Regions from separate parts of the Arthrobacter sp. 24S4-2 genome, predicted to be linked through region 1. Evidence: predicted binding sites of a transcription regulator. Region 1 holds the regulator's gene; the other holds the start of a gene.
What was found. The regulator HrcA, encoded in region 1, represses chaperone genes, less so after heat shock. The targets are predictions, from matches to a motif close to TTNGCACTCGNNNNNNNCGAGTGCNAA.
Positions count from the first base shown of each region.

Region 2: FCN77_RS12380 (Hsp20/alpha crystallin family protein) is a predicted target of HrcA. The motif match lies at 1,870-1,896, and genes of this name have one in related genera.

Region 1 is NZ_CP040018.1:3,157,940-3,162,330, reverse strand. It holds gene hemW (radical SAM family heme chaperone HemW) at 1-138, shown strand, start outside; gene FCN77_RS14620 (DUF4870 domain-containing protein) at 189-608, opposite strand; gene FCN77_RS14615 (DUF3097 domain-containing protein) at 751-1,602, opposite strand; gene hrcA (heat-inducible transcriptional repressor HrcA) at 1,850-2,863, shown strand; gene dnaJ (molecular chaperone DnaJ) at 2,972-4,099, shown strand; gene FCN77_RS14600 (16S rRNA (uracil(1498)-N(3))-methyltransferase) at 4,102-4,391, shown strand, end outside.
Region 2 is NZ_CP040018.1:2,705,084-2,709,474, forward strand. It holds gene FCN77_RS12365 (CsbD family protein) at 1-102, opposite strand, end outside; gene FCN77_RS12370 (GlsB/YeaQ/YmgE family stress response membrane protein) at 257-520, shown strand; gene FCN77_RS12375 (hypothetical protein) at 829-1,086, opposite strand; gene FCN77_RS12380 (Hsp20/alpha crystallin family protein) at 1,366-1,788, opposite strand; gene FCN77_RS12385 (MerR family transcriptional regulator) at 1,927-2,226, shown strand; gene FCN77_RS12390 (DUF3311 domain-containing protein) at 2,443-2,724, shown strand; gene mctP (monocarboxylate uptake permease MctP) at 2,721-4,391, shown strand, end outside.

The DNA of each region.
Region 1 (4,391 bases):
TCAGGACGGCACGCCGTCGCGGGGCTCATCGCCGATGGCCTGGTGGATCCCGCCATGGCGTTCAAGGGACGGCTCGTGCTCACGCTCAAAGGCAGGCTGCTGGCCGACGCCGTGGTCCGAAGGCTCCTTCCCGACTGAGCCGGCGCGGGCTCAGCCTGGCTGGGCTTATCCGGTACCGGTTCGGCCGGTTACTTGATCCAGCGCAGGTTGAAGTCGTAGCGGTGCGGCTGGCCGCGGTTGACGTGGATTCCGGCGGCGACGGAGAAACACGTCACTGCAATCCAGATCAGGGTGGCCAGCACGGCGAAGATGTTGCCCACAACAGGGAGCATTACCAGGATGTTGCAGAGGACGGCCGCGATGGTGGGCGGCAGGGTGAAATTCAGCGCTTCCTTGGACTCCTGCGCCGTAAACGGTCCGCGGTCCTTGAAAATCAGGTAGATCAGCAGGGACGGCACGCACCCGAGGATGCCGCCAAAGTGCGCAAGGGTTGCCCATTGCCGGTCTTCGTTGGCCGTCAGCGGCAGTGCATTGGCGGGGACACCATGATACTGGGGCTGGCCATGGCCGGCCTGATTGTCCCTTTGTTCACGTGCGTCTTCTGCCACGGTGTCGTCCTTCGGATTGCAGTAGTGCGGTGGTGCCGGAAAAGCGGACGCTGCCCAAGAGCAACAACCGCCGTATCAAGAATACTGGGTCGGCGGCTCATTCGGAGAGTTCAACAGCCCCCCACGGCGCTGTGTACCTCCCCTACGGCACGGTGAGGAAGTCGATGACCTCTTCCACCCGGCCCAGCAGGGACGGTTCCAGGTCCGCATAACTCCGCACAGCGCCCAGCAGCTTCTGCCAGCCCAGGCCAATGTCCTCCTTCGTTTCGTGGGGCCAGCCGAAGGCCGTGAGGATCCCTGTCTTCCAGTCCACGCCGCGGGGAATCACCGGCCACGCCCCAATGCCCAGCACGCCCGGGCGGATCGCCTGCCACACATCAACATAGGGGTGGCCCACAATCAGGACGTTGCCCGCGGCGCCGGGCGAGGCCATAACAGCGTCGGCGATCCGGGATTCCTTCGAATTTTGCACCAGGTGGTCCACAAGGACGCCCAGCCGACGGCCGGGTCCCGGCCCGAATGCGGCAACGGCGGCCGTGAGGTCGTCAATGCCATGCAGGGGTTCGACGACGATGCCTTCCACCCGGAGGTCGTCGCCCCAGACCTTTTCCACGAGTTCGGCGTCGTGCTTGCCTTCCACCCAGATCCGGCTGGCCTTGGCCACTTGGGCGCGTTGCCCTGCAACGCGCACGGAACCCGAAGCAGTCCTGTTGGATCCTGCCGGCGCTGCCTGGGCGCGGGGGGCGGGCGGCATCAGCCGGATGGGCAGGCCCTCCAGCAGGAATCCGTAGCCGAGCTTGAAGGTGCGTGACTTCCCCCGCCGGTCCTCGAGCGCCACGATGTGCATGCCGCCGGACTTTTCCACCCTGGTGACCGCGCCGACCCACCCGGACTGCACGTCCTCCAGGACCATGCCGCGTTCCACCGGCACCTCGGGTAGCTCCGTTTTCCGGGGGGCCGAGATGTCCTGTGGGCCCCAGTTCTGGTACGACATCGGATAGACACAGCCTTGCGCTAGAAAAAATAAACAGGAGAAGCGAATCAGGGCGGCCGTGCCTTCGCGAATGTTCACGTCCAGTCCCGCGCCCGGAGTTTCGCCCGGAGCGGTACCAATGCTAACAACGCGGTGACTCATATTAGACTGGTTAGCACTTAGACATGACGAGTGCTAACGGGAACCGGCATTTGCCCTTGGTGCAATGCCCGGCCCCCGCCAGGGAAGAGCCGATCGGAGGTGGAGAATGAGCGAACCACGCAAGCTGGAAGTGTTGCGCGCCATTGTGGAGGACTACGTCCATTCCCGCGAACCTGTTGGCTCCAAGGCGCTGGTGGAACGGCATCACCTTGGCGTTTCCAGCGCCACGATCCGCAATGACATGGCCGCCCTGGAAGACGAGGGGCTGATCACCGCGCCTCATACCAGTGCCGGCCGGATCCCCACGGACAAGGGCTACCGGCTCTTCGTGGACCAGATTTCCGCCGTCAAGCCGCTGTCGCAGGCTGAGCGGCGCGCCATCCAGACCCTGTTGGAAGGGTCCGACGACCTTGACGATGTCCTGGAACGGACTGTGCGGCTGCTCTCGCAGCTGACCAACCAGGTGGCCGTGGTGCAGTATCCGCACCTGAGCCGGGCCTTGGTGCGGCACATCGAGTTCGTGCTGCTGGCGCCGCGCCAGGTCCTGATCGTGCTGATCGCGGACACCGGAAAGGTTGAGCAGCGCGTTATCGACGTTGGCCAGGACATCGGCGACGATGCCCTCTCGGACCTTCGCACGCGTTTCCTTAGGAGCCTGGCGGGCACCCCGCTCAGCGTTCTCCCGCAGGCGCTTCCCGCCGTCGTCGCCGGCTCCGAACCGGCGCGCCGCCATGCCGCGCAGGCGCTGGCGCGGGGCCTGGACTCGCTTGCCAGCAGCACGCGCGAGGAACGGATGGTCATGGCCGGAACGGCCAACCTCGCACGATCCAACGTTGATTTCCCGCTGAGCATCGGTCCGGTTCTCGAAGCACTCGAGGAACAGGTGGTCATGCTCCGGCTCCTCAGCGAGATGGCGCAGGATCCCCGCGGCGTGACCGTCAGCATCGGCCGCGAGAATCCGTACGACGGCCTCGCCGAGGCATCGGTGGTGGCCACAGGCTACGGTCCCGGTTCAAGCGCCAAGGTTGGCGTCCTCGGCCCCACCCGGATGGACTATCCCACCACGATGGCCGCGGTCCGTGCCGTGGCACGCTACCTTTCCAGGATCCTCGGACCGTGACCGGTCCGGTATCAGCCAACCAGGCCTCCGGGTCCCGGCCTCCGGGTCCCGGCTTCCGGGACATGGCAGAAGCATCACAGGCAGTACAACCAGGAAGAGATACGAACTTTGAGCAGCCACTACGACGTTCTTGGAGTCTCACCCGAAGCGACGGGCGAAGAGATCAAGAAGGCCTACCGAAAGCTTGCGCGCACTTTGCACCCGGACGTCAATCCCGGTGAGGACGCTTCGGACCGCTTCAAGGCTGTCACGCACGCCTACGAAGTGCTGTCCGATCCCCAAAAGCGCCGCGTGTACGACACCACAGGCAACGAAAACGGCACCGATAACGGTTTCGGCGGAGCGGGATACGCGGGCCAGGGCTTCGCATTCCAGGACATCTTCGACACCTTCTTCGGCGCCGGCGGTTCCTCCGGGCCCGCCTCACGGGTACGCCGCGGCCAGGACGCCCTCATCAGCGTCCGGATCGACCTTCGCGACGCAGTTTTCGGCGTCAACAAAAAGCTTGAAGTGGACACGGCCGTTACCTGCCCCACCTGCGAGGGATCCTGCTGCCGCGCCGGCACGCACCCCGAACGCTGCGACATCTGCGGCGGCAGCGGCCAGGTCCAGCGGGCGGTCCGCTCCATCCTCGGCCAGGTCATGACGGCAGCACCGTGCGGCTCCTGCGAGGGCTTTGGCACCGTCATCAAGGACCCCTGCAACGAGTGCAACGGGCAGGGCCGGATCCGCAGCCGACGGACGCTGACGGTCAAGGTTCCCGCCGGCGTCGCCACCGGAACCCGCATCCAGCTCGGCGGCCAGGGCGAAGCCGGACCGGCCGGTGGTCCCTCAGGTGACCTCTATGTCGAGATCCGGGTCAATAGTGACTCCACCTACCTGCGTGACGGCGACGATCTCCACGCGACCCTCAGCATCCCCATGACTGCCGCTGCCTTGGGCACGGAACTCAGCCTCGAGACGTTCGACGGCAAGCAGGAAATCGACGTCAAGGCCGGCACCCAGTCGGGTGAGGTCATCACCCTGCGCGGACTCGGCGTCACGCATCTCCGCGGCTACGGCCGTGGCGACCTGAAAGTCCACCTGCAGGTGGAGACCCCCGCCAAGCTGGATTCAGCACAGGAGGACCTGCTGCGGCAGCTCGCCAAACTCCGCGGTGAGCAGTACACCGAGGGGAAACTCGCCGCCAGCGGCGGTGTCTTCGCCAAGCTGCGGGACCGGCTCGGTAACCTGTAGCGGTGAGCAACCCCGTCTTTTTCGCAAGCCCCGGAGCACTGGACCAGCAGGGCCCCGGCACGCACTTCGTGCTGCATGGACCCGAGGCCAGGCACGCCGTCACCGTCAAGCGGCTCACGGTCGGGGAAGCCGTTGACATAGCGGACGGTGCAGGCAAACGGCTCACCGGTACCGTCGCGGCCGTTGGCCCGGGGGAGCTGACCGTGGAGTGCACGGCACTCGAGACGGAAGAACGCCCTGCACTGCGGCTGGTCCTGGTCCAGGCGCTGGCCAAAGGCGACCGCGATGAACT
Region 2 (4,391 bases), 450 kb from region 1:
TTCGGCTTTCAGGCCCTGATCGCCTGTAGCCTTTCCGGCTGCTTCTTTGCCTTTGCCGCCAAGCTTTTCGGCGGCGTTTTCGATCTTGTCATCCAAACCCACAATGTCACTTCCTCAGGTCCGTTGCCGCCAGCAAGTTGCCCGCAGCTCGTTACTTCATGGTAAACCGGATCCTTGCCAGATGCTAAGCATACTGATTAAATTATGTGCATGGCGGCATTACAGCGCTGATGGTCCAAACGAAAGGATGTGCGTCATGGGAATTCTCGGATTTCTCCTGCTCGGCCTGATTGCGGGAGCCATCGCCAAAGCCATACTTCCCGGCCGGCAGGGCGGGGGCTGGGTGGTCACGCTGGTTCTGGGCGTCGTCGGAGCGATTCTTGGCGGATGGATCGGCTCGCTGATCTTCGGCGGCGGCCTGGGGGAGTTTTTCGACCTCAGGACTTGGCTGCTGTCCATCCTCGGCGCCGTGATCGTGTTGGGAATCTTCGGCGCCGTAACCCGCAGGAGCCGCGTCTGACGGCGGCCGCCCGGTAGGGCTTCGCGATCGAGCCAACGTCCCTACGCTTTTTTGGGCCGCCGGGCACGATCGCGGGGGCCCTGCGGCCTGCCTGCGGCCGATCATTCCTGGCCGGACTCATCCAGCGCCGGGTTGTAGGCAGTGAATGGATCCCTGAGTTGGATGGACGGCAGTTGGATGGACGGCGAGAACGCCTTGGTACTGCTGTGGCATCGGCCGCACGCAGGGCCCGGAAGGGGGCTGGTCGGTTCCGTGAAGGGGCACGGAGTGCGAGCGGGGCCGGCGTCCGGCCTTTGTCCGGCGCTGGCTTAGGCGAGGCTGGGGGAGCTGGCCAGGATGTAGTCGGTGGCGGCGGGCCCGGTCATGGTCAGGCGGTTATGACTGGGGTTGATCCGGTGTCCTTTCAGTGCCGCCCAGAGTGAGCGGGCCGGCTCGGGGGTGGCCTGATTGATCAGGCACCAGCTGGTGTAGAGGCCGTACAGCTCGTCTTTGCACAGTCCGGCATCAGTTTCCCTCCCGGTGATGAGGGATTCGCGGAGGAACCGGTCAAAGTGTGTTGAGGTCATGTCAGTTCCCTTCCTGCCTGTTATCGGATGGCCCGGATGTGGGCCGCGGGCATCTCGCCGCCTTTTTAGGGCTGGGGGCCGTAGATGAATTCCTTCGCGTGGCTGACCTCTTCTGAAGGCGTCCTTGCGAAGGAGGATTTTCTCGTGAGTGCTTGACTTGCCAGTGCCAGAGGACGCGGTACCGGCCGGCCGTTGTGGATGGCTTGGGTCCGTCCTGTTGCAGAATGGTCCCGGACCCGGGCGGAGTCCGGGACCATCCCTGCGCGAGGCATCTCCGGGTCAGGCATTAATTTCCTGGCGCTGGTTGTTCGTTTCGATCTGGATCCGGCGGGGTTTCGCTTTTTCGGCCAACGGGATCCGCAGCGTCAGGACTCCGGCGTCGTAGCCGGCTTTCACCGCCTCGGCATCGAGGGCGTCGCTGAGGATGAGTTGGCGGCTGAAGACGCCGCGGGGACGCTCGGCGGCAATGAGCTCCGTGTTCTCGCCTGTCGGGTTCCTGCGCTCAGCCCTGACTGTCAGGACATTCCGTTCGACGTCGATATCCACCGAATCGACCTCCACCCCGGGCAGATCGAAAGCGACAACGAATTCTTCCCCTTCCTGCCAGGCGTCCATGGGCATCGCGGCGGGCCTGGCCGTGGTGCCGAGGACCTGCCGGGTGAGCTGGTCGAGCTCACGGAACGGGTCGGTCCGCATCAGCATTGTCTTCCTCACTCCTTACAGATCGCTAATTTACTATCACCCATCAACCAGATTATCTATCGTGGCTGAGATAGATTTTTTATAGCACTTGTAGGGCTCTGCTGCAAGAGGCCATTTTGAGTTATTCGAGGAGGGCAGATGGCGCCGGACACCGGCGATGCCGCGGGGGTCTACGCCATCTCCGTGGCGGCCGAGCTAGTGGGAATGGGGAAGCAGCACCTGCGCCTGGATGAGCGGAAGGGCCTGCTGGAACCGGGGAGGACCGTTGGCGGGACCCGCCTGTACAGTGAACAGGATCTGGCAACACTGCGTCGGATCAGCACGGTCCTCCAGGAGAGCCTGAACCTGGTCGGCATCCGCGCCGTTCTTGAGCTGGAGGCCGCCAACCGGCGCTTGGAACGCGAACTCGCCGCAGCCGGGGCCCGGCGCAAGCGCTGACACATCCCCGCGAAGCGGGCCACGTAGAGGGAACTTCCGAAGGTTGCCGTCGCACCCGCGACGATGGCGGCAAACGCGGGGCGAATTACCCTGTTGGTAAATTGATCCAGTGTCTATCCTGCTGATTAAGACCGCAGCGATATACGGTCCGCAGGCCGCCGGCACGTCCCGGGAAGCCTTCCCGCTCCGGGGGCCCGTCTCGATGAGGAGGCGTCGATGTTCAGTCCTGATGTGCCCACACGCGGGCCGGCCAGATCCGGTCCATACGTCATCGCCGGAATCCTGTTGGCTCTCGCCATTGTGGTTCCGTTGTTTGTTCCGGCGTATTCGGTCGATGAGCCGCGTTTGGCGGGTATGCCGTTCTTCTACTGGTATCAGATGGCGTGGATTCCGGTCACCGCGGGCCTGGTGGGGATCTCCTACTGGCTGGTTACCAAGGAGGACCGCCGCCGTCGCGAAGCCGTGCGGGGCATGGCCGGTGCCAAGGAGGAGCAATGAGCGGGGCCACCGTGCCGCTGGCCGTTCCGGACCGGCCGATTAGCGGTGTTGCACTCACTATTGTGATAGTTCTTTTTGTCTTGGTGGCTGCCTTGGGGTTCGTTGCGGCACGGTGGCGCCGGGAAGAGGCGACGGGGCTGCACAGCCTGGACGAGTGGGGCCTTGGGGGCCGCGGTTTCGGAACCTGGGTGACCTGGTTCCTGCTCGGCGGCGACCTTTACACGGCATACACCTTCGTGGCAGTTCCGGCTGCTATGTGGGCCACTGGAGCCGTGAGCGGTTTCTTCGCGGTACCGTACACGATCGTTCTGTACCCGATCGTGTTTCTCCTGATGAGCCGGTTGTGGTCCGTCTCGCACCGGCATGGGTTCGTCACGCCGGCCGACTTCGTGGGCGGCCGTTATGGCAGCAAGGCACTTTCCATTGCTGTCGCCGTCACCGGCATCGTCGCGACTATGCCTTACATCGCGCTGCAGCTGGTCGGCATTAAGGCCGTGCTCACCGTGCTGGGCTTGGGCAGTGCGCAGAACGTGCTGCTGACGGACCTGCCGCTGATCATCGCGTTCGTTGTCCTGGCCGCTTATACGTACACCTCGGGCCTGCGGGCTCCGGCCCTGATCGCCGTTGTGAAGGATCTGCTGATCTATCTGGCAGTGATCGTCGCGGTGATCTACCTGCCGATCAAGTTCGGTGGCTGGGGCAACATCTTCGACTCCGCTGAGGCGAAACTGGCCACAGTGAACCCCGCTACCGGCAAGCCCGCTGGGGTCTTTATTCCGGGCGCGGGAAGTTATTCCGCTTACTGGACGCTGGCTCTGGGCTCGGCCCTGGCGCTGTTCATGTACCCACACTCAATCACGGGCGTCCTGGCGTCCAAGAGCAGGAATACCATCCGGAAGAATGCCGCTGTGCTGCCGCTGTACTCCTTGATGTTGGGGTTCTTGGCGCTGCTCGGCTACGCGGCGATATACGCCGGTACAAAGCCCATCGACCTGAATGGTGCCGTCAACCCGCAGTTGGTCGTCCCGCAGCTGTTCCTGGATCACTTCCCGGACTGGTTTGCCGGGATTGCCTTGGCCGCCATCGCCATCGGTGCCCTGGTCCCGGCCGCGATCATGTCAATAGCCGCAGCCAACCTGTTCACCCGCAACATTTACCGCGATCTGATTAGGCCTGACGCCAAACCCAGGCAGGAAGCCCACGTCTCCAAGATCGCATCGCTCGTGGTGAAATTCGGTGCGCTGGTGTTCGTCATTGCCATGGACCAGTCGGCGGCAATTAACATGCAGCTCCTCGGCGGCATCTGGATCCTGCAGACGTTCCCGGCGATCGTGGCAGGGCTCTACACCCGCTGGTTCCACCGGTGGGCGCTTTTCGGCGGATGGGCAGCCGGAATCGTCTACGGCACTGTCGCGGCCTACACCGTGGTCAATCCTGTCACGAAAGCCAACTTTGGCGGCTCCATCGCGGCCATCCCGGGCACCGACATCCAGGTCTACATCGCTGTCGTGGCGTTTGCGATAAACCTTGTCGTTGCCGCCGTCCTGTCCCTGGTTTTTCACGCAATGAAGCTCCCCGATGGGAAGGACATCACCCGCAGTTCGGACTACGGCGCCGACGAGCACGACCCGAAGGTCGCCGAGATCCAGCGCGAGTACCCGCTCGGC